3 regions of the Mesorhizobium sp. WSM4833 genome follow, and region 3 is predicted to be linked to each of the others. Evidence: predicted binding sites of a transcription regulator. Region 3 holds the regulator's gene; each other region holds the start of a gene.

Region 1 (7,166 bases), on a different contig from region 3:
CTGGTGCGCCTGGCGACGGTCGACATCGGCTCCTGGGTGCTGCCGCTGGTTGCGCTCGCTTTCATCGCGCCGCGCGCCGGCATAGGCGGCCGCTTCGTCCACTACGTCGTTGCCAGCAACTGGGCTTCGGCCATCACCGCCTGGCTGATGCTGCCTTCGGCGCTGATCCGGCTTTTCCTGTCGTCCGCAAGCCAGGTTTCGAGCCTTGTGTCGCTGTTCCTCTTTGCCCTTTCTATGGTGCTGACCTGGCGCATGACAAATGCCACGATGGGCAGGGGCGCAGCGGTCGGCACGGCCGTTTTCGTCGGCATGTTCATTGCGTCGCTGCTGGTGCTGTTCGGCCTGCAGACGTTGCTCGGCATCACCGTCCCGGACGATGTCGGAGTTCAGAGCCTTTCCGGGCTCGTCTCGACCGGATAATCGACACCGGTGAGAAACAGCCCGTCGGGCGGCGCCACCTGGCCGCAGGCGGCGCGGTCGCGCGCCTCGAGCGCTGTTTTCAGGTCGGCCGCGCTCCAGCCGCCGTCGCCGACACGCTTGAGCGAGCCGACCATCGAACGCACCTGGTTGTGCAGGAACGAGCGCGCCGAAGCCCTGACCTCGATCATGTCGCCTTGTCGGCTCACATCGAGCCGTTCCAGCGTCCTGATCGGGCTGTTGGCCTGGCACTGGGTCGAGCGGAAGGTGGTAAAGTCATGCCGTCCGAGCAGGACCTTTGCCGCTTCGTGCATGGCGCCGGCGTCGAGCCGCTTCGGCACCCACCACACCTTGCCCTTGTCGAGCGCGGCCGGCGCGCGGCGGTTCAGGATGCGGTAGAGATAGTGGCGGCCAATGGCCGAGAAGCGGGCGTCGAAACTGTCGGAGACCACCGTCGCTTTCAGGATGGCGATGCGCGCCCCGGCCGCCTGCAGATGGGCGTTGACGGCATCGCGCACCTTGTCGCTCGGCCACGCCTTGACGAGGTCGACATGCGCCACCTGCGCAGTCGCATGCACGCCGGCATCGGTGCGGCCGGCGGCGCGCAGCCTGATCGCTTCGCCGCAGAATTTTTCGATCGCCTGTTCGATCGCCTGCTGCACCGAAGGCTGATCCGCCTGGTGCTGCCAGCCGGCAAACAGGCTGCCGTCATATTCGATGTCGAGGCGAAAACGCGGCATTTGCGGCTAGAGCTCTCGCCTCGAGCAATTCCAGGAAAAGTGTGAAACGGTTTTCCGTTCGGAATTGCGTTAAAACAAAGAGGAGTGCAGTTCGCCGTTTCCGTGAAAACGGCTGACTGTTCTACGCGGCGAGAGCGGTGAAGGCGGAGGCGTAGACCAGCCTGCCTGCTTCTGGCGCGTCACCCCAGGCCAGCGCCTGCAGCGCTTCGCCCTGGTATTCGCTTTCGAAGTTCTCGGCACGCGTGTGGCTATAGCCGAAACGCCCGTAATAGGTGGGGTCGCCCAGCACCACGGCCAGCGTCTCACCACCATCCTTGAGGCGGATATGCGCCTCGCGGATCAGCGCGCCGCCAATGCCGCTGCCATGGAACGAGGGCTCCACCGCCAGCGGCGCCAGCGCTACGGCCGCGAAGGTCTTGCCGCCATTCTGGACGAACAGCCGCGAAAACAGGATATGGCCGACCACCTGGCCGTCCTCTTCCGCAACCAGCTCGGCAACCGCGTCGCCGCCGGTCACCAGCGCGTCGACCAGACCGGCCTCCGCCTGCTGGCCGAAAGCGTGTTCCTCGACGAGGCGGATGGCCTCGCGATCCCGCGGCGTTGCCGCGCGTATCGACATCATGCTCATGAGAATTTCAGTCCTTTTTCGATCTTGGCCCCGCGCAGGAATTCCGACGCGGCAGCGGGCTTTCCGCCCGCCCGTTGAACTTCGACCAGCCTGATCGCGCCTGCCCCGCAGGCGACCGTCAGCCGGTCATCGAGAATTCCTCCCGACTCGCCCAAATCTTCCGAAGGCGACAGGCCTTGCGACAGCGTCGAGCGAAGCAGTTTCAGCCGCTCCTGGCGGCCGCCAATTCCTATCTCCGACCAGGCGCCTGGAAAGGGCGACAAGCCACGAATATGATTGTGGACCTCACTTGCCGAGCGAGTCCAGTCCACGCGAGTCTCGGATTTATCGATTTTCTTGGCGTAGGTCACCCCATCCACAGCTTGTGTGGTGAATGTCAGGGTGTTCCCTTCCAACCGCGCCAGCGCTTCCACCATCAAGGCAGCACCGACACTCATCAACCGATCATGCAGATCGCCGGCTGTCATATCGGGTTCGATGGCGCACTTTTCAACCAGCCCGACCGGACCGGTGTCCAGGCCCTCTTCCATGCGCATCACCATCATGCCGCTTTCCAGGTCTCCGGCCATGATGGCGCGCTGGATGGGGGCGGCGCCGCGCCAGCGCGGCAGAAGCGACGCATGGCCGTTGACGCAGCCGAGCCGGGTTGCCTCCAGAACCGCCTTCGGCAGCAGCAGTCCATAGGCGACGACCACCGCCACATCGGCCTGCAAGGCGCGAAAAGCGGCCTGTTCGGCCTCGCCTTTGAGCGAAACCGGCGTCCGCACCTCGATGCCCAGTCGCTCCGCCTCGCGCTGCACCGGCGACGGCGTCAGCTCCAGCCCGCGTCGTCCGGCAGCGCGCGGCGGCTGGGTATAGACGGCTGATATCTCATGGCCAGCCTCGGCGATCGCGCGCAAGGTCGGCACCGAAAACTCCGGCGTACCCATGAAGATGAGGCGAAGGGGCATTTTTTCTTCCGGTATCCTGTCTTCTTGCTCGCGCAGTGTGCCGGCTCAGGCATCTGCTTCAAACGGGTTTACGAGCTTTAGGTCAAGGCCGTCGAAGTCGCGGGACGACCGTCGCGCTATCTTTCCGCTTCGATCTTCTCCATGATTTCCGCGTATTCATCGCCAATTGCGCTTTCAGATACGAAAGCCGAGCGAATTGCAGCCCACGCCGAGAGGCTCGACTCCTCTCGGGCCGGCCTCTCCGCAACTATGCCTTTGCGCAGAAGGCCGATGGCCTTGTCCGAGACGCTCTGGCCGACCTCGCGCGCCGCCAGTTCGATCTCGCGCTTCAAAGGCTCAGGAATGTCCCTGATCAGCATGTCGACCGTCGGCATCTCCATTTGGTGGCAATCCTGCCGACAATAGGCCTGGAGGGGACTCCCGTACCTTATCCCACGAGCTTGCCCGGCGCCTTGTCCCTGGCGAGCTTCTTGAATTTCTTTACCACCATGTCGCGCTTCAGCTTCGAGATGTGATCGATGAACAGGACGCCATTGAGGTGGTCGATCTCGTGTTGCAGGCAGGTCGCCATCAACCCCTCGGCCTCTATCTCCTGCAATTTGCCGTCGCGGTCGAGATATTTGACCCGCACGGAGGCGGGGCGTTCGACCTCGGCGTAATAATCCGGGATCGACAGGCAGCCTTCCTCATAGACGGAGCGCGCGTCGGCGCTCTCCAGGATTTCCGGATTGATGAAGACATGCGGCGCCGGCGTCTCGTCTTCCTTGGCGAGATCGATCACCAGCAAGCGCAGCGGCTCGCCGATCTGGATTGCCGCCAGCCCGATGCCCGGCGCATCATACATGGTCGCCAGCATGTCGTCGGCTAATTTGCGCAAAGGCGCGTCGACACGCTCTACGGGCTTGGAAACCTGGCGCAGGATGGGGTCGGGAAGGATGATGAGCGGCTTGATCGGCATGGCGTTCCACCTAAGACCTCCAGCGAAACGCGTCAACCGGTTGGCATCAGGCGCGTTCACGTTTTGATCTGTGCTATCGCGGCGAATCGTCTATGCTGTCCACATGAATGATTTGAGCACCATCCTTTCGGAGCCTGTCGCCCGGCTTGGCGCCACAACGATCACGCTCGGCCATGCGCTGGCCTTCGGCGTTTTGCTGTTTCTGGCCCTGTTCGTGGCGCTGGTCATTGCGTTGTGGCGGTCGGCCAAGGCGCGCGCCGTGGCGGCCGCGGAAGCCGCCGATCATGCCCGCGATGCGGAAGTGCGGATGGCCGGCATTCTGCAAAGCCAGGCCGAAATGCAGGGCCGCATGGGCGCCATTGCGGAAGTGTTCGGCGCACGGCAGGCGGAACTGACGCAATCGATCGGCCAACGCCTCGACGCCATGACCGGCCGGCTCGGCCAGACCATGACCGAGCAGACCAAATCCACGCATGAGAGCCTGGCCAAATTGCAGGAACGGCTGGCGATCATCGACGTCGCGCAAGGCAACATCCAGTCGCTCGCCGGCCAGGTCGTGCAATTGCAGGCGATCCTCTCGAACAAGCAGACGCGCGGCGCGTTCGGCCAGTCGCGCATGGAGGCGATCGTTGCCGACGGCCTGCCGCACGGCGCCTATGAGTTCCAGGCGACGCTGTCGAACGGCAGCCGGCCCGACTGCCTGGTGAAGATGCCGAATGGCGCGCCGTCGCTGGCCATCGATGCAAAATTTCCGCTGGAAGCCTGGAACGCCATCCGCGCCGCCGATGGCGCCGATCTGCAGAAGGCAGCTTCGCAGGCCTTCCGCCGCGACATCGAGATCCATGTCCGCGATATCTCGGAAAAATACCTGATCCAGGGCGAGACGCAGGACACTGCCTTCATGTTCGTGCCGTCGGAATCGGTGTTCGCCGAGATCCACGAGAATTTCGAGGCGATCGTGCACAAGGCGCACCGTGCGCGCGTCGTCATCGTCTCGCCGTCGCTGCTGATGCTGTCGATCCAGGTCATCCAGGCGATCCTCAAGGATGCCCGCATGCGCGAACAGGCGCACCTGATCCAGGGCGAGGTCATCCGGCTGATGGAGGATGTTGCACGTGTCGATGAGCGGGTGCGCAAGCTGCAGGTGCATTTCGGCCAGTCGGCCAAGGACATCGACGACATACTGGTTTCGACGTCGAAGGTCACCAAGCGCGGCCAGAAGATCGAGGCGCTGGAATTCGGCGCGCAGCCCGACGGCGATGCCGCCGTAGACGCCGCGTCACGGGGTCCCGCCGCCAAGGTCGATACCGGCGCGCGCGTTGCCGATTCGAAAACCGGGCAGCTCAGGCTGAGGGTCGTCGAAGGCGACGATTGAGGCGCGGTGCCGGACCGGTGCTACTGCTCCTCCAACGTGGTCATGCCCTGAAATTCAGGCAGCCAGTGCAGCGCCGAGCGGTGCCATTTCTGCTGTGTCGGGATCAAATCCTGGCGCTGCCGCGCGGTCCCCACGCGAATTCCATAGACCTTCGGACCATCTCCGACAGACGTGGCGTAAAGATGCGAACCGCAGTCGGCGCAAAAGGCCTGGGTGCGCTTGGCGCCGCTCGCCACGATCTTGATGTAGATTTTCGGCGTGCCCTTGGTGATGCGATAGTTGCTTTCCGGCGCCGGAACCGTAAGGCGAAAAGCCGTGCCGGTCAGTTGCTGGCAATCCGTGCAGTGGCAGATCGTGGTCTTTTCCGGATCGACCTCCGCCTCGTAGGTGATGGCGCCACAATGACAGCCGCCGTCTATTCTCATCTTCGTTCCTCCAAAGCCCCTTCAATCTAGCGGCGCAAGGCCGTGAGGCAATGGCACGGTTTTAGTCCAGGGCAGGATCGGATGCGGAATCGATCAGCCTGCGTCGCTGCTCCCAGGTGCCTGACGTCTGCGGCTTGACGAACAGCCGTGTGATCTCCGGCATTTCCTTCTTCAACTGCGCCTCCAGGCGCTCGACGCAAGCTTCGATCTCGGGCGCCGTCAAATGGTCCTCGAACTCGATGCTGAGCCCGGCGACGATCTCTGTCGGCCCCATATGGACGGTCAGGACGCCGTTCGCCCGCTGCACCGCCGGATCCTGCTGGGCGATCGCCAGCACTTTCATCTGCACCTCGGGCGACGCCGGCTCGCCGATCAGCAGGCCCTTGCTTTCGCGGGCCAGGAAGATCGCGGTCGCGCCAAGGATCAGCCCGATGCCGATAGAGGCGGCGCCGTCGAGCTCCGGCATCTCCAGCAGTTCCGCCGCCAATATGCCGGCGAAAGCGACGATCAGGCCGAGAAGTGCCGCACTGTCCTCGAACAGCACGGTGTAGACGCTCGGATCCTTGCTCGACTGCACGGCCTGCAGCCAGCCTTGCCTGCCCTTCTGCCGGCGAAACTCCTTCAGCGCCACCCACCACGAACTGCCTTCGAACAGGAAGGAAAGGCCCAGAACAATATAGTTTACCTTGGCGTTGGCGACCGGCTCCGGCGCCATGATATGGACCACGCCTTCATAGAACGACACGCCGGCGCCCAGCGCGAAGACGAGGAGCGCGACGATGAAGCTCCAGAAGTAGAGTTCGCGGCCGTGGCCGAGCGGATGCGTGCGATCGGCAGGGCGAGCGGCGCGGTGCATGCCGTAGAGCAGCAGGCCGCCATTGCCGGTATCGACCAGCGAATGGACGCCCTCCGACAGCATCGCCGAACTGCCGGTAAAGGCGGCGGCGGCGAACTTGGTCAGCGCGATGGCGAGATTGCCGGCGAGCGCCGCGTAGATCACCTTTTTTGAGCCGCCGTGCCCGGCCATGGCATTTGCCCCCGTTCAAGGCGCAGTCTAGCGGCCAGGCCGCTAAAGCTCCACAGGCATCACACCGCGCGAATGTCGGGTCGTCCACGGCAGCGGCCATGAGAGATCGGTCTATGGAAAACGGCGACTACTCGATGATCTCGCTGGTCCACACCTTGAAGCCGGCAAGCGTTCCCGGGCCGAAAATATGGGTCAGCGGCACGTCGGCGGCGTCGCGGCCGGAGGCGATCAGGATGCGGCCGATGCGCGGTGCATTGTTGCGCGGGTCGAAGACATGCCAGCGGCCGCCGAGATAGACTTCCATCCAGGCGCAGAAATCCATGCTTGCCCATGGCTTCGGCATACCGATGTCGCTGATGTAGCCGGTGCAATAGCGTGTTGGGATGTTGAGCGCCCGGCAGAAGGTGACGGCGAGATGCGCGTAGTCGCGGCACACGCCGCTCCGTTCACGATAGGCTTCCGCCGCGGTGCGCGTCGGCCGTGCATTGCCGTAGTTGAAGACGATGTGGCTGTGGACGAAGTCGCAGACCGCCTGCACGCGCGGAATACCCAGCGGCGTGTTGCCGAACAGCCGCCACGCCTCGTCAGCCAGAAGGTCGCTTTCGCAAAAACGGCTGGGCAGCAGGAACAGCAATGTGTCCGCCGG
Region 2 (7,166 bases), on a different contig from region 3:
CGCGCTGCTTGCCGGCAAGATCGACGCCAAGGCCGGTGCAGATCTGTTCAAGGCTTCGCTCGCGGACGTGAAGTCGAAGCTGAATTAGGCGGTTCGTCTAGCCAGTCATCGAAAGCCGCCCGGGCAACCCGGCGGCTTTTTTGTTGCGGCGCTGAAGCTGCCAATCTCCCCCCTCGTGGGGGAGATGCCCGGCAGGGCAGAGGGGGGCGTGAAGGAACGCTAACCTTTGTTGTCCTAAGGTCTATCGGGACAAGCCTGAGGGCATAACTGCAATCGATTGAGAGGCCGGCGGGACAGCGCCCCCCTCTCTCCTACCGGACATCTCCCCCACAAGGGGGAGATTGGCTTGTCGTCGTCGTCGCTCAATCCAGCCCGGCGAAGCTCTCTTCTTCCACCACGTCCACCTCGGCCCCACCCAGCCGGAATGGCGCAAACGACACGCGGTGCAGCCGCGCCACCGGGCCATGCGCTTCGATCGCGGTGCGATGGCGAACCGTGGCGTAGCCCATATGGACTTCGAACCCGTAGCGGTCGTGATGGTTGCCGCAGCCGCACATCATGCGGTCGCGCATCACCTTGGCGACGATCGAGGCGGCGGCGATCGACTGCGAACGCTGGTCGCCCTTGATCAGCGCGCGCCCTTCACAAGGCAGTCCCGGCGGCACGTCGCGTCCATCGGCAAGCGCAAGCTTCGGCCGGACCGACAGCCCTACCAGCGCGCGCCGCATGGCTTCCAGGCTTGCCTTGAGGATGTTGCTGCCGTCGATGCCCTCGGCGCTGATGGAGGCCATCGAGACCGCCTGTGCGGAGCCGAGAATGCGCAGGAACAGGGCCTCACGCTGCAAATGGCTGAGGCGTTTGGAATCGTCGAGGCCGTCGGGAATGTTGGCGGGATCGAGCACCACCGCTGCGGCGACCACCGGCCCGGCCAGGGGGCCGCGGCCTGCCTCGTCCATCCCGGCGACCGGCCACAGGCCCTCCGCCATCGCCTTCGTCTCGAAGGAGAAGTCGGGCTTCTCGATGATCTCAAAGAGAGGCGGAGAATCAGAACGCGCGCGAGCCATGTTGCGGCGAGGTTCGCATCGGCTCCGATTCTCCGCAAGTCCCTCCGGGTCGGGTGGGGCGCCGGACCGGGAGGGCACCGTCTGCAGGCCGGGGCAGGCCGGACGGGATTCTTGGTGCGCGACGGATCAAACCATCGCGACGAATTGTCTCTTCAAAGCAGCGTCAGTTGCACCTGGTCTTTCCCGGCGGCAACGAACTGATCGGTCCGCAGCGTGCGCCGTTCGGCATTGAGACCAAGCCGCTTGGCTGTGATCTCGAAGCGCCGGCCGATCTGCCAGGCATAGGGACCGGCGCCCTTCATGCGCTTGCCCCATTCCGAATCGTAGTCCTTGCCGTCACGCATGGAGCGGACCAGCGACATCACATGGCGGTAACGGTCGGGATAATGGCGCAGCAGCCAGTCCTTGAAGATCGGGCTGACCTCCAGCGGCAGCCGCAGGATCACATAACCCGCCTCGCGCGCGCCGGCCGCACGTGCCGAATCGAGGATGCGTTCCATCTCCGGATCGGTCAGGCCCGGAATGATCGGCGCCACCATGACCGACGCCGGAATGCCGGCATCCGAAAGCTGCCGGATCGCTTCCAGCCGCTTGGTCGGTGTCGACGCGCGCGGCTCCATGGTGCGCGCCAGCATGCGGTCGAGCGTCGTCACCGACAGCGCCACCTTGGCTAGCCCGCGTTCGGCCATGCGCGACAGGATATCGATATCGCGCGTCACCAGGGCGGACTTTGTCACGATGCCGACCGGATGGCCGCGCGCTTCCAGCACTTCGAGGATTTCGCGCATGATCCGGTATTGCTTCTCGATCGGCTGGTAGGGGTCGGTGTTGGTGCCGATGGCGATGGTGCGCGGCTGATAGCTGTCCTTCGAAAGCTCCTTGTCGAGCAAGCGCGCCGCATCAGGTTTGGCGAACAGCTTCGATTCGAAATCCAGACCCGGCGACAGGCCCATGAACGCGTGCGTCGGGCGGGCAAAGCAGTAGACGCAGCCATGCTCGCAGCCGCGATAAGGGTTGATGGAACGGTCGAAGGAAATGTCGGGCGATTCGTTGCGGGTGATGATGGTGCGCGGCTTCTCGACCTGCACTTCGGTCTTGAAGGGGGGCAGTTCTTCCAGCGAATTCCAGCCATCGTCGAACACGTGCCGGCTGACTGGCTCGAATCGGCCGGACGGGTTGATGCCGGCCGACCTGCCGCGGTTGCGGTCCGGGCGGACACGCATGCCGCTCTGCTCGACCATCGCATTGGCCATCTCGGCTCTTCCTGCTCCGAAAGCTGCAATGTCGGCGCGCACGATCTGTTCCATTTTCGCCCGATCCCAGGGACTGTCCGTGTTGTGTCGAATCGCTCTGTTCATGAAATTATTCCTATTTCATCGACGAGAACAAAGCAAGAACTTTCTATGTGCGATGCAAAACTGGCGCTGTGCGGCGCTTTCCGCTATTCGGCTAAGGATGCTCAGTGTTCTCATCGAAACCCGCAATGACGAGGAGGGCCTCGCCCGCACGCTCGCCTCGCTGATTGGCGGCGCGGTCGAAGGCGTGGTGCGTGAAGTTATCGTCTGCGACACAGGCTCCGCCGACCAGACGCATCGTGTGGCCGAGCATGCCGGCTGTCAGTACGTGACCGGCGGTGTCGCTGCCGGCATCCGCCAGGCCAAGGGGGATTGGTTGCTGCTCCTGGAACCGGGCGCGCGGTTGGTGGAGGGCTGGATCGATGAGGTTGTCGCGCATACGGCCAGGCAGACCATGGCGGCACGGTTTTCGCGCACGCGGGCCAGCCGCACGCCATTCCTGGCACGGGTCTTTTCGGGAAACCGCGCCCTGGCCGACGGATTGCTGATCAGCAAGCGTCAGGCGGCGGCCGCGGCCAAGAGTGCCGGCAGTGCTGAGGCCATCGCCCGCGGCCTCGCAACGAAGCGGCTCGACGCCGAGATCTGGATGGCGCCCGCCAAGCAGGAACGCCGCTCCTCGACATGATTTTTTGCAGCTGCTCAGGCCATTGTGCATTGCACAAAATCTGACGCGGGGTTAGCTTCCGTTCAAGCGGGAATTGGGTTTGGGACATGCCGAGTGGCGAGCACCGATGCGGCATCGGTGGTGCTCTCATAGCCGAGGACCCAATGAAGCTTTCAACCCCCGACACATCCGGCGCGGCCAGTCTCGAGGCTATTGCGCGCGACGGCAGTCTGTTGCGACGCATCGCGGTGCGCATTCCCACCTATCTCAAGGACCTGCGCGAAAACCCCGCCTGGCTGCCGATGTTCGTGCTGGCGCGCACAATGCCTGGACGCCGCATGCATTGGCTGGGCGCAAAACGCGCCCGCCCGGTCGCCAATGCCGGGGATACGATGTTTGCCGGTGTCGAACGGGGAGCGGTCGTCGATGCGTTGCGCTCCGACGGGCTGTTCTCAGGCTTGGTCCTGCCGCCTGATATCCATGAAGAGATCGCCGACTTCGCCGGGCGCACGCCTTGCTTCGGCAATTTCGACCGCCGTCTCGAATTCATGCCGGGGGAACATGCCGAGGCCGAGAAACGCCTTGGCCGCTCGCTGCTCAGCGGGCATTTTTTCGAGCGCATCCTCGACTGCCCGGCGGCGCTTGCCATCCAGCGCGATCCGCTGCTTCTGGATATTGCCGCGCACTATCTCGGCGGCCAGGCAAAACTGATCACGACGCGCGTCTGGTGGAGTTTTCCAACCGGTGCCGCTTCGGATGCCGACAAGAACCTCGCCTCGCTCGGCAAGTATCATTTCGACCTCGATGATTGGCGCATGCTGAAATTCTTCTTCTACCTCAAGCCGGTCGACACCGACACCGGTCCGCATGTCTATGTCAGGGGCAGCCACAAGCGCCGCAGCCTCAAGCACCAGCTCACGCTTCTGGTTGGCCACCCCGCGCAACAGGTCCTGGATGTCTATGGCGAGCAGAGCCCGGTGACGCTGACCGGCGAGGCCGGTCTCGGTTTCGTCGAGGACCCTTTTGGCTTCCATATGGGCACCGTGCCGGCACGCACGCCGCGACTGATGATGGAAGTCGGCTTCGGCGTCTCGCCGCCGTCGCGCCGGCGGTTTCATGGCGAGCCGGTCATCCGCTGAGAGCGACGCTTGCCTCGGCTTTACGGAGCTGATTTGCCGCGCCGCAAATGCTCGTCCAGGCGCGGCATGATCTCGACGAAGTTGCACGGCATATGCCGGTAGTCGAGCTGTGCCTTCAGGATGCCGTCCCACGCGTCCTTGCAGGCGCCTGGCGAACCCGGCAGCACGAAGACGAAGGTGGCGTTGACGATGCCGCCGGTCGCCCGGCTCTGGATCGTCGAGGTGCCGATCTTGTCGTAGGAGATCCGGTGGAACACTTCCGAAAAGCCATCCATGCGCTTTTCGAAGATCGGCTCCAGCGCGTCCGGCGTCACGTCACGGCCGGTGAAACCGGTGCCGCCGGTGGTGATGACGACATCGATATTCTTGTCCCGCGACCACGCCAGAACCGTGTCGCGGATTTTTTCCCGATCGTCGGTGACGATATCGCGGGCCGCCAGCATATGGCCGGCCTCGGTGATGCGGTCGGCCAGCGTCTGGCCGGATTTGTCGTCGGCGAGGCTGCGCGTATCTGAAACGGTCAGCACCGCGATGCGCACGGGAATGAAGGAGCGGCTCTCGTCAATTCTGGCCATCCGATCCCTCCGATGCGATGCTGCGCGTCGCCGCGACGAACCAGTCGGGCTGGCGGCCGCGGATTTCGGCGGCGGCGCGCTTGGCGACATTGCCGGTCTCGAACAGGCCGAAGCAGGTGGCGCCGGACCCGGACATCCGTGAAAAACCCGATCCGGCCTTGTTCAGCCAGGAAAGCGCCCTGCCGATAGCCGGCTGCATCGCCAGCGCGGCGGGCTCGAGATCGTTGCGGGTGATCTCCAGCCAGTTGCGCAGGCTATGAAAATCGATGCTGCGCGGCAGCGGCGGCAAGGCCTCGTTGTCGCGCCGGGAAAGCGCCGCAAAGACGTCCGCCGTCGAGACCGGGGTGCCCGGATTGACCAGCACCAGGCCAAGCGCCGAAAAATCCGGCACCATCGACAGTTCATCTCCGATGCCGCGCGCGACCAGCGGCTTTGCCGCCAGGCACATCGGCACATCGGCGCCGAGCGAAATGCCGATCCGCGCCAGCTCTGCGCCGTCTATATCCAGGCCCCATGTCTCCACCAGCCCGCGCAGCACGGTCGCCGCGTCGCTCGAACCGCCGCCGACGCCGGAGGCGACCGGCAGGTTCTTTTCCAGCCGGATAGCGACCGGCGGTGTTCTCTCGTGCCCGACCGCCTGTCGCAGGGCATCGCGCGCCCTAGGCACCAGATTGCTGGCGTCGAGAGGAACGGCCGGGGCGTAGCGGCCGGACACGGTAAATTCATCGATGTCGGCGGGCGCGATTTCGATCCTGTCGCCAAACCGCGTGAACACCGCCAGGCTTTCGATCAGATGATAGCCGTCAGGGCGCCTGCCGGTGACATGCAGCGCAAGATTGATCTTGGCGTGCGCGTGCCAGCTACGCGACCCGATGTCGGTGTCCACAATGGTCTGCGAAATGGTGCTCAGTCCTTGGCCAGCCGGTACTCGCCGGTCTTCGGGTCCTTGACCAGCGTTCCGATCGCGCCGTTGGCCGTCTGCTTTTCGGTACGCCGCACCTTGGCGGTCACGCGTTCGGCTTCGCGGATGAAGGTGCGGTAGCCGAAATAGGCGGCGACGCCAACGACGGCGAAGAAAATGATCTGCGGCATACCAAAACTCCTCCCACGCTGGGCCGGCGAAGGTGGCCGGTCGGGTCGGTTAAACTCTCATGCTAGACGCTTTTGCCGGGTTTTCAAAGCTCGAAGCGAGACCACAATGCGCGCTCTTCCGCCGCATCGATCAGGCCGCTGGCGGCAGCGCCTGCGATATCGGGCGCTGAAAAGCCCTTGCTTGAGCCAAACAGGCCGAAGCGGCTGAGGAAACCGCGCGGTGTCGTGATCAGCCTGAGCTGGGTTTTCGCCCCGAAACGGGTCTTGAGCACCGTGCGCATGTCGCCGAGCGCATCGACCAGGCCGAGTTCAAGGCCCTTGATGCCGGTCCAGAACAGGCCGGTGAACAGGTCCGGGTCGTCTTTCAGTTTCGCGCCGCGCCGCTCCTTGACGAGGTCGATGAACGTGCCGTGCACCTCGAGCTGCAGCGCCTTCAGCCGCTCGACATCTTCCTTTTTCTCGGGCTTGAACGGGTCGAGCACCGCCTTGTTCTGGCCGGCGGTGTGGACGCGTCGCTCGATGCCGATCTTCTTCATCAGTTCCGGGAAGCCGAACGAAGCCGAGACCACGCCGATCGACCCGACGATGGAGGATGGGTCGGCGAAGATCTCATCACCGGCAACCGCGATCATGTAGCCACCCGACGCCGCCACGTCTTCGACGAAGACCAGCACCTTTCTGTTCTTTTCCGTGGCCAGGTCACGGATGCGCTTGAAGATCAGCCGCGACTGCACCGGCGAGCCGCCGGGCGAATTGATCGAGATGGCGACTGCCGGGGCGTCGTAGGAAAACGCCTTCTCAATGAGGCCAGCGGTGGAGGCCAGCGACAGGCTCGGCCGGAACTGGCCACCGCCTGCCATGATGGTGCCGTGCAGCCGGATGACCGGAATGGTGACGACGGTGGAGCGCCAGGATTTCGGCAGCAGGCGGTTGATAAGGCGTTTCACGAGGGCGCGGTCTCCGGTCGATAGGTTGCAGGCATGTAGGGATTTCCCGGCCAACGGCAATGTGGCCAGGCAGAATAGCTCAATCTCCGAACAGCGAGGCGAGGCCGTTGGTAATCATTTCGCTGCGCTCGTCAGGGCCGTTGCCTGATTGCGCGTGCAGCATCAGGGGCGGGCGGATGGCAAGCTTTCCCCGTGCCCCGAGCGCTGCCCGCACAACGATGCGGATTGCCGCGGCGTCTGGGCGAGGGTGGACGGCGAGCATTTCGGCATCGCCGAAGCGCCCTGCGATCGCATCGAGAATGGCGCCGAGCTGTTCGGGGCGGGCGATCACGGCAAGCCCGCCGCGCGGCCTGACCACCGCCGCCGCACTGCGGATCCAGCTCTCGAACA
Region 3 (7,166 bases):
CGGCGCATGACGAGATGCTGTTCATCATCCAGCACCAGACCTCGGAACTGTGGATGAAGCTCGCTTTGCACGAGATTGGCGCCGCGATCCGCTCGATCCGCGCCGACCGGCTCGAGCCGAGCTTCAAGATGCTGTCGCGAGTCGCGCGCATCTTCGAGCAGCTGAACAATGCCTGGGATGTGCTGCGAACGATGACGCCCAGCGAATATACCGAGTTTCGCGACGCGCTCGGCCAGTCCTCGGGTTTCCAGTCCTGGCAGTATCGCGCCATCGAGTTCATGGCCGGCAACCGCAACCTGGCCATGCTCGGGCCGCACAAGCACCGGCCGGACCTCAGCGGAAAGCTGGAAGCCATCCTGGCCGAGCCATCGCTCTACGACGAAGCGCTGCTGCTTTTGGCGCGCAACGGATTCGACATCGGTGCCGATGCCAGGCGCACGGACTGGCGTGAGACGCGAACCGAGAATGAAGAGGTCCTGGTCGCCTGGCAGACTATCTACCGCGATCCGCAGCGCTACTGGATGTTCTACGAACTGGCCGAGAAGCTGGTCGACTTCGAGGATTATTTCCGCCGCTGGCGCTTCAACCACGTGACCACGGTGGAGCGCATCATCGGTCTGAAGCGCGGCACCGGCGGCACGTCGGGTGCTTCGTATCTGAAGAAAATGCTCGAGGTCGTGCTGTTTCCGGAGCTGTGGACGGTCCGCACTCGGCTCTGACATCATCGAAATGAGAACAGGCTCACCGAAGGGACGCTCTGTGGCGGAAACCCTTCGCGAACAACCGGGGACTGACCATGAGTGGAATTCCTGATCTCGCCGCAGTCGAAGCGATGGATGCCACGGATCCGCTGCGGGCCATGCGCGACCGTTTCATTCTGCCGGAGGGGGTGATCTATCTCGACGGCAATTCACTGGGGGCAGCATCTCATGCCGTTTTCGGCGAGCTGCAGCAGGCGGCGACGCAGGAATGGGCCCGAGATCTTATCCGAGCCTGGAACACGGCCGGATGGTTCGAGATGCCGATCGAACTCGGCGACCAACTCGGACGCCTGATAGGAGCCGCGGCCGGCCAGACCGTTGTCTGCGACACGACATCGACCAACATCTACAAGGTGCTGCACGCAGCGATGGAGATGCGGCCCGGCCGGTCAGCCATCGTCGCCGAAGGTGACAGTTTTCCCACCGACCTGTACATCGCCGAAGGCGTGGCCTCGACCCGGGATGCCGTCCTGCTGCGCCTCGCGGGCGTCGACGCGCCGACCATCGAAGAGCTGATCGACGAAAACGTGGCGGTGGTGCTGGTCAACCACGTCAATTACAAATCGGGTGAACTGCGCGACATGGCGGCGCTGACGCGCAGGGCTCATGCGGCCGGAACGCTGATCGTCTGGGATCTCTGCCACACCGCCGGCGCCCTGCCCGTCGAGCTCGATCAGGCAAATGCCGATTTCGCTGTCGGCTGCACGTACAAGTACCTCAACGGCGGTCCGGGCGCGCCGGCCTTCATCTATGCCGCACAGCGCCACCACGGCGATATCAGCCAGCCGCTCAGCGGCTGGTGGGGCCATGCGCGGCCCTTTGCCTTCGAACGGGGTTATGTTGCCGGCACCGGCATCCGCCGTTTTCTGTGCGGTACGCAACCGGTCCTGTCGATGCGGGCGCTCAAAGGCGCGCTTGCCATCTGGAGCGACGTCGACATGGCGGCATTGCGAAAGAAGAGCGTCGCGCAGACAGAACTGTTCATCCAGCTCGTCGAAGCCAAGTGCGGCGCCTACGGTCTCACGCTGGAGACTACCCGCGACGCGACCAGGCGCGGCAGCCAGGTGTCGTTCCTTCACGACCACGGCTATCAAATCATGCGGGCGCTGATCGAGCGCGGGGTGATCGGTGACTTCCGCGCACCGTCGACCATCCGTTTCGGCTTCACGCCGCTCTATGTCAGCTACAAGGATGTGTGGCTGGCGGTTGAGGTTCTGGAAGATATTCTGCGCACGGGTGCATGGAAGGACCAGCGTTTCGCCGTCAAGGAAGCCGTTACCTGACGCACCGATCCCGGCGATCCGCCGTCGCTGCCCTCACTGCCTGGCAAATGACGGAGAGCTGAATTTCCAGCCAAAATGCCCAACTGACGTTGGCGTTTTGGCTCCGTTTCGTTCACGGCCAACGAACGTCCCGAAGGTTGCAATCGCCCCTTGTCGAGGTCGATCGACAGATAATGCCAAGCTTTGGTAGAGGATAAGCCACAGGTCATTAACCATAACAATTTCAATGTGAGCAGGCGCATTGCCGAAGGTGGCGCCCGTCGATCGTAACCCGCTGGCAAGCGCCAAATAATTTCAGCAGCCTTAACAAATTCATTAAACTTTAAACGGTTGCAGAACACAACTGGAACAGATAGTGTTTGTTCTGGGTTTGTTTTTCGATTCTGGTTTCAGGGAACCTGGGGGCCGCCATGCTGACACGCAAGCAACATGAACTGCTGATGTTCATCCATGAACGCCTGAAGGAGAGCGGCATTCCGCCATCCTTCGACGAGATGAAGGAGGCGCTCGACCTTGCCTCCAAATCCGGGATTCATCGGCTGATCACGGCCCTTGAGGAGCGCGGCTTTATCCGTCGGCTGCCCAATCGGGCCCGCGCGCTGGAAGTGCTGCGGCTGCCGGACTCCATCGCGCCAGGCCTCAATGCGGCAAAGAAGTTTTCGCCAAGCGTCATCCAGGGCAGTCTTGGTCAGGGTGGTGCTCTTGGCCGGCAGATCAAGCCGGCGCCTTCGCGGATGCCTTCGCCCGGCAATGACGACGATGCGGTCTCTGCCGTTTCGATCCCGGTCATGGGTCGCATCGCCGCCGGCGTGCCGATCGATGCCATCCAGCATCAGACGCATTCGATTTCGGTGCCGCCGGACATGATCATGGGCGGCGCGCACTATGCGCTGGAGGTCAAGGGCGATTCGATGATCGAGGCCGGCATCTTCGACGGCGACACCGTTATCATCCGTAACGCCGACACGGCCAGCCCCGGCGAGATCATCGTGGCGCTGGTCGATGAAGAGGAAGCGACGCTGAAGCGGTTCCGCCGCAAGGGCGCCTCGATTGCCCTCGAAGCCGCCAATCCAGCCTACGAGACACGGATTTTCGGGCCGGACAGGGTCAAGGTGCAAGGCAAGCTCGTCGGCCTGATCCGTCGCTACTGAGACGGCTGTGGGTTGACCACTGGCTTCTCGGGTTTCTTGAAGGGTGCCAGCCCCCTCGCCTCGCGAGAGTATTTGCGTTGCGTGTGCCAGGGCCGATATGGGCTGTCCACGGCGAAGCTGATTGTCGCCGGCGTGGTCGCCGATTGGCGATCGAAGAAGACCGCGGCACTGCCTTTGCGAGCCAGTTGCCGCTTGGTGATAACGAGAACCAGCGGGTTATGACAGGCGTCATAGGCGGTGGCGTCGTTGACGACGATCAGCTCGGCGAAGCCGCAGGCTTTCCAGGTGTCCTTGCGGTCCTCGACATAGGCAATGATCGCACCGGACATGTGCCTGGCCACGCAAACGCCTGAGGAGCAATAGAACGGCGACCCCGGCGGTAGCTCAACGGCATCCGCGACGTCGAATTGCCCATCGCTGTTGTCGAACACTTCCGGAACGACGATGGTTTCCGATGTCAGCGCGCGTTTCCAGTTGTCGACGGTGAATTCGTTCGGCCGTTGCCGGCTGACGGCAAGCTCACCGCCACCGATCGGCAACGCCACCAGCCGGGCGTCTTCTGAGATCAGCACATCGGGCGTGCGCGTATCCGAGACGGTCAGCAAGCCTGCCAACGCGAATGGCAGAGCCGCGAGCCGCAGCCATGTCGTCGCCATCGTCGCGATGACCAGGGCAATGGCCACCAGCAGGACCGACTGTTGCGAAATCAGCCCGACCCCATCGACAGGCGAACGCTCGGAGATCCAGCCCGATATGGCGATCATCATCGTCAGGCCCTTGCCCATCAGGTAGAGACCTGGCCAATCCAATCCGAAAGGCATCAGCAGCGCGCTGGCGACGGCCAGGAACATGACGACGGTGACGATCGGCATAACCGCGAGATTGGCGAACAGGCTGAGCGGCGACACACGCTGAAAATGCCAGATGGCAAACAGCGTCGTGGCGCTGCCGGCGATGATCGAGGTCATGGCCAGACCGATTGCCGCCAGCAGGAATTTTCGTGTCAGGAACCCGGGCAAGGATCGCTTCGGCGGCGGCGGTCTTGCTTTTCCCGCGCGGTGATCCGCCCAGCCGGCATAGGCGCCGACCAGAGCTGCGGTCGCGGCGAACGACATCTGAAAACTCGGGCCGACCACCTCATGCGGCGACACCACGATGACGGCGATCGCCGAGATCGCCAGATTGCGCATGGTGAGTGCTGCTCGATCGAACAGAACTGCAATCAGCATCACTGCCAGCATGATGAAGCTGCGCTCGGCGGCGACGACGATACCTGAGATGACGAGGTAGGCTGCGATCGAGAACAGTGCGGCGGCAGCGGCATACTTCTTGACCGGGCGACGCGCGGAAAAATCGGGAAACAAGGCGAAGGCGCCGCGCAGCAACCCCATGATGGTGCCGGCGACCAGAGCCATGTGCAGTCCCGAAATGGAGATGATGTGGTAGATGCCGGTACGTCGCATCGCCTCATTGATGTCGTCGGGAATGCCGGCGCGCACGCCGACGATCAGCGCCGCGGCGATCTCGCCTTCGGCGCCGCCGACGCTCGCCCTGATATGGTCGGCGATGCCTTCACGGGCATTTTCCACGCTGGAGGAAATTCGGGCCGACAGCGGCATGTCGCCATCATCGCTGACGACAAGCTTTGGATTGCCGAGAAAGAATCCGCTGCCACCAATGCCGGCAAAATAGCTGTCGAAGGAGAAATCATAGCTGTCCGGTCGCACCGGCCCGGTCGGCGGCAAAAGCTTGGCATATCCAGTGATGAGCGAGCCTGCGGTCACGTCAGCCGGGATCTTGCGTGCCGAAAGCCGTACCCGTTCCGGCGCATAGCGCAGTTTCGGTCTTGCGGTCGATGTTACGTCGATGGTCAGCCGGATACGGCCAGTTTCCATCCGGTCGAGCGAGACGACGCGGCCGGTCACCTGCGTCGAGATTTCCGAGCCCAACATTTGTGTGCCCGCACGCCACGTCTCGACCTTGGCAGCAAGCAGTCCTAGGGCGCACAAAAGTGCCGCCATGAAACACAGATGGGTCTTTGGCCATGAGCGCGAGACCAGCGCACAGATCCCCGTCAGGATGACAACCGCGACAGGTCTCGCAAAGTCGGGTTCAGCCGTCAGCGAAAAATAGCCGATCGCTCCGATCGCAAGGCAGACCGGCACCAGCAGGAAGGCCACGCCCCGGTCGAGTTCCAGGCTCGCCGCCGTGTTCACGCTGTGGCGCAGGCGAGGCAGTGATATCAGGCCGATCTGCCGGCGCACGCGCACGATCCTGCCGGTTTCGGCAACAGGAACAGAGGCGGCGACACCCGTTTGCAAGGGCAGCTTGCCGGAATCCGGCACGACGGGCGACGGCGGCGGCAATGAGGCTGGCAGAGGCGCAAATAGGGACCGTTCGCTGACGCCAATGGCAGCGTCCTCGCCCTGATCCGAGCCCCAGCCTCGTCCAGCCATCGGGTCTGCCCCTTGCGCCCTCGACACCCTATGCTACATGAACGCGCAAAGCGCGAAAGTCCGCGCGACCGCACCCCGCTTCAGATGGTTTCCGAGAGTTCCATGTCCGACAAGGTCGTCACCCGTTTTGCCCCTTCGCCCACCGGCTATTTGCACATAGGCGGCGCGCGCACGGCGCTGTTCAACTGGCTGTATGCAAAGCACACCGGCGGCACGATGCTGCTGCGCATCGAGGACACCGATCGCGAACGCTCCAATGAAGCCGCGACGGCTGCCATCCTCGACGGGCTTTCCTGGCTTGGCCTGAGCTGGGACGGCGAGCCGGTGTCGCAGTTTGAGCGTGCGCCGCGTCACCGCGAGGTGGCCGAGGAGCTCGTGCGCATCGGCAAGGCCTATTATTGCTACGCCACACCAGCCGAACTGGAGGCGATGCGCGAGGCAGCCAGAGCCAAAGGGCTGCCACCCCGCTACGATGGCCGTTGGCGCGACCGCGACCCCTCAGAGGCACCCGCAGGCGCCAAGGGCGCCATCCGCATCAAGGCGCCGACCGAAGGCGAGACCGTCGTCCATGACCGGGTCCAGGGCGACGTGCGCTTTCCCAACAAGGACCTCGACGATTTCATCATCCTGCGTTCGGACGGTAACCCGACCTACATGCATGCCGTCGTCGTCGACGATCATGACATGGCCGTCACCCACATCATCCGCGGCGACGACCATCTGACCAATGCCGCCCGCCAGACCGTCATCTACAACGCCATGGGCTGGGACGTGCCGTCCATGTCGCATATCCCGCTGATCCACGGCGCCGATGGCGCCAAGCTATCGAAACGGCACGGCGCGCTTGGCGTCGAGGCCTATCGCGCCATGGGCTACCTGCCGGAGGCGCTGCTCAACTACCTGGCGCGTCTCGGCTGGAGCCATGGCGACGACGAGATCATGTCGATCAAGGACATGATTTCCTGGTTCGACATCGGCGATGTCAACAAGGGCGCGGCGCGCTTCGACTTCGCCAAGCTGGAGGCGATCAACGGCGCGCATATGCGCCGCATGAGCGATGCCGAGCTGTTCGACATCTTCATCGCCACCCTGCCCTATCTCGAAGGTGGCCCGGCGATCGCCGCACGCCTGAACGACAGCACCAAGGCGCAGTTGCTGGCAGCGCTTCCGGGCCTGAAGGAGCGCGCCAAGACGCTGGTGGAGCTCGTCGACGGCGCGGCCTTCCTGTTTGCCACGCGACCGCTGCCGATCGACGACAAGGCGGCCCTTCTGCTCACCGATGACGCCCGCAAGATCCTGCGCAGTGCTCACGAAGCTTTGAACGGGCTTACGGGTGACTGGACAGCCGCCTCGGCGGAGGCGGCGATCCGCGAGGTGGCGGCGGCCGGCAGCCACAAGCTCGGCGCGGTGGCCCAGCCTTTGCGCGCCGCTTTGACCGGCAAAAGCACCTCGCCGGGCGTGTTCGATGTGCTCGCCGTCCTCGGCCGCGAGGAAAGCCTGGCGCGCATCTCAGAT

What was found. The regulator LexA, encoded in region 3, represses DNA repair genes until DNA is damaged. The targets are predictions, from matches to a motif close to TGTTCNNNNTGTGTTCNG.
Region 1: AC0L2D_RS12150 (DNA recombination protein RmuC) is a predicted target of LexA. The motif match lies at 3,747-3,764, and genes of this name have one in related genera.
Region 2: AC0L2D_RS26830 (PA0069 family radical SAM protein) is a predicted target of LexA. The motif match lies at 2,446-2,463, and genes of this name have one in related genera.

What each region holds. Positions count from the first base shown of each region.
Region 1 covers NZ_JBVVQG010000005.1:288,071-295,236, reverse strand. Annotated here, with positions in the region: gene AC0L2D_RS12180 (hypothetical protein) at 1-420, shown strand, start outside; gene truA (tRNA pseudouridine(38-40) synthase TruA) at 387-1,157, opposite strand; gene AC0L2D_RS12170 (GNAT family N-acetyltransferase) at 1,279-1,785, opposite strand; gene fmt (methionyl-tRNA formyltransferase) at 1,782-2,735, opposite strand; gene AC0L2D_RS12160 (hypothetical protein) at 2,852-3,115, opposite strand; gene def (peptide deformylase) at 3,163-3,693, opposite strand; gene AC0L2D_RS12150 (DNA recombination protein RmuC) at 3,797-5,068, shown strand; gene AC0L2D_RS12145 (GFA family protein) at 5,089-5,493, opposite strand; gene AC0L2D_RS12140 (cation diffusion facilitator family transporter) at 5,555-6,520, opposite strand; gene AC0L2D_RS12135 (transglutaminase-like domain-containing protein) at 6,648-7,166, opposite strand, start outside.
Region 2 covers NZ_JBVVQG010000017.1:29,360-36,525, reverse strand. Annotated here, with positions in the region: gene AC0L2D_RS26840 (F0F1 ATP synthase subunit B) at 1-88, shown strand, start outside; gene AC0L2D_RS26835 (ribonuclease HII) at 363-1,064, opposite strand; gene AC0L2D_RS26830 (PA0069 family radical SAM protein) at 1,217-2,371, opposite strand; gene AC0L2D_RS26825 (glycosyltransferase) at 2,520-3,044, shown strand; gene AC0L2D_RS26820 (hypothetical protein) at 3,188-4,162, shown strand; gene moaB (molybdenum cofactor biosynthesis protein B) at 4,183-4,737, opposite strand; gene AC0L2D_RS26810 (4-(cytidine 5'-diphospho)-2-C-methyl-D-erythritol kinase) at 4,724-5,623, opposite strand; gene AC0L2D_RS26805 (membrane protein) at 5,644-5,829, opposite strand; gene AC0L2D_RS26800 (S49 family peptidase) at 5,913-6,776, opposite strand; gene AC0L2D_RS26795 (tRNA1(Val) (adenine(37)-N6)-methyltransferase) at 6,856-7,166, opposite strand, start outside.
Region 3 covers NZ_JBVVQG010000008.1:211,602-218,767, reverse strand. Annotated here, with positions in the region: gene kynA (tryptophan 2,3-dioxygenase) at 1-719, shown strand, start outside; gene kynU (kynureninase) at 797-2,044, shown strand; gene lexA (transcriptional repressor LexA) at 2,455-3,195, shown strand; gene AC0L2D_RS18145 (ComEC/Rec2 family competence protein) at 3,189-5,651, opposite strand; gene gltX (glutamate--tRNA ligase) at 5,754-7,166, shown strand, end outside.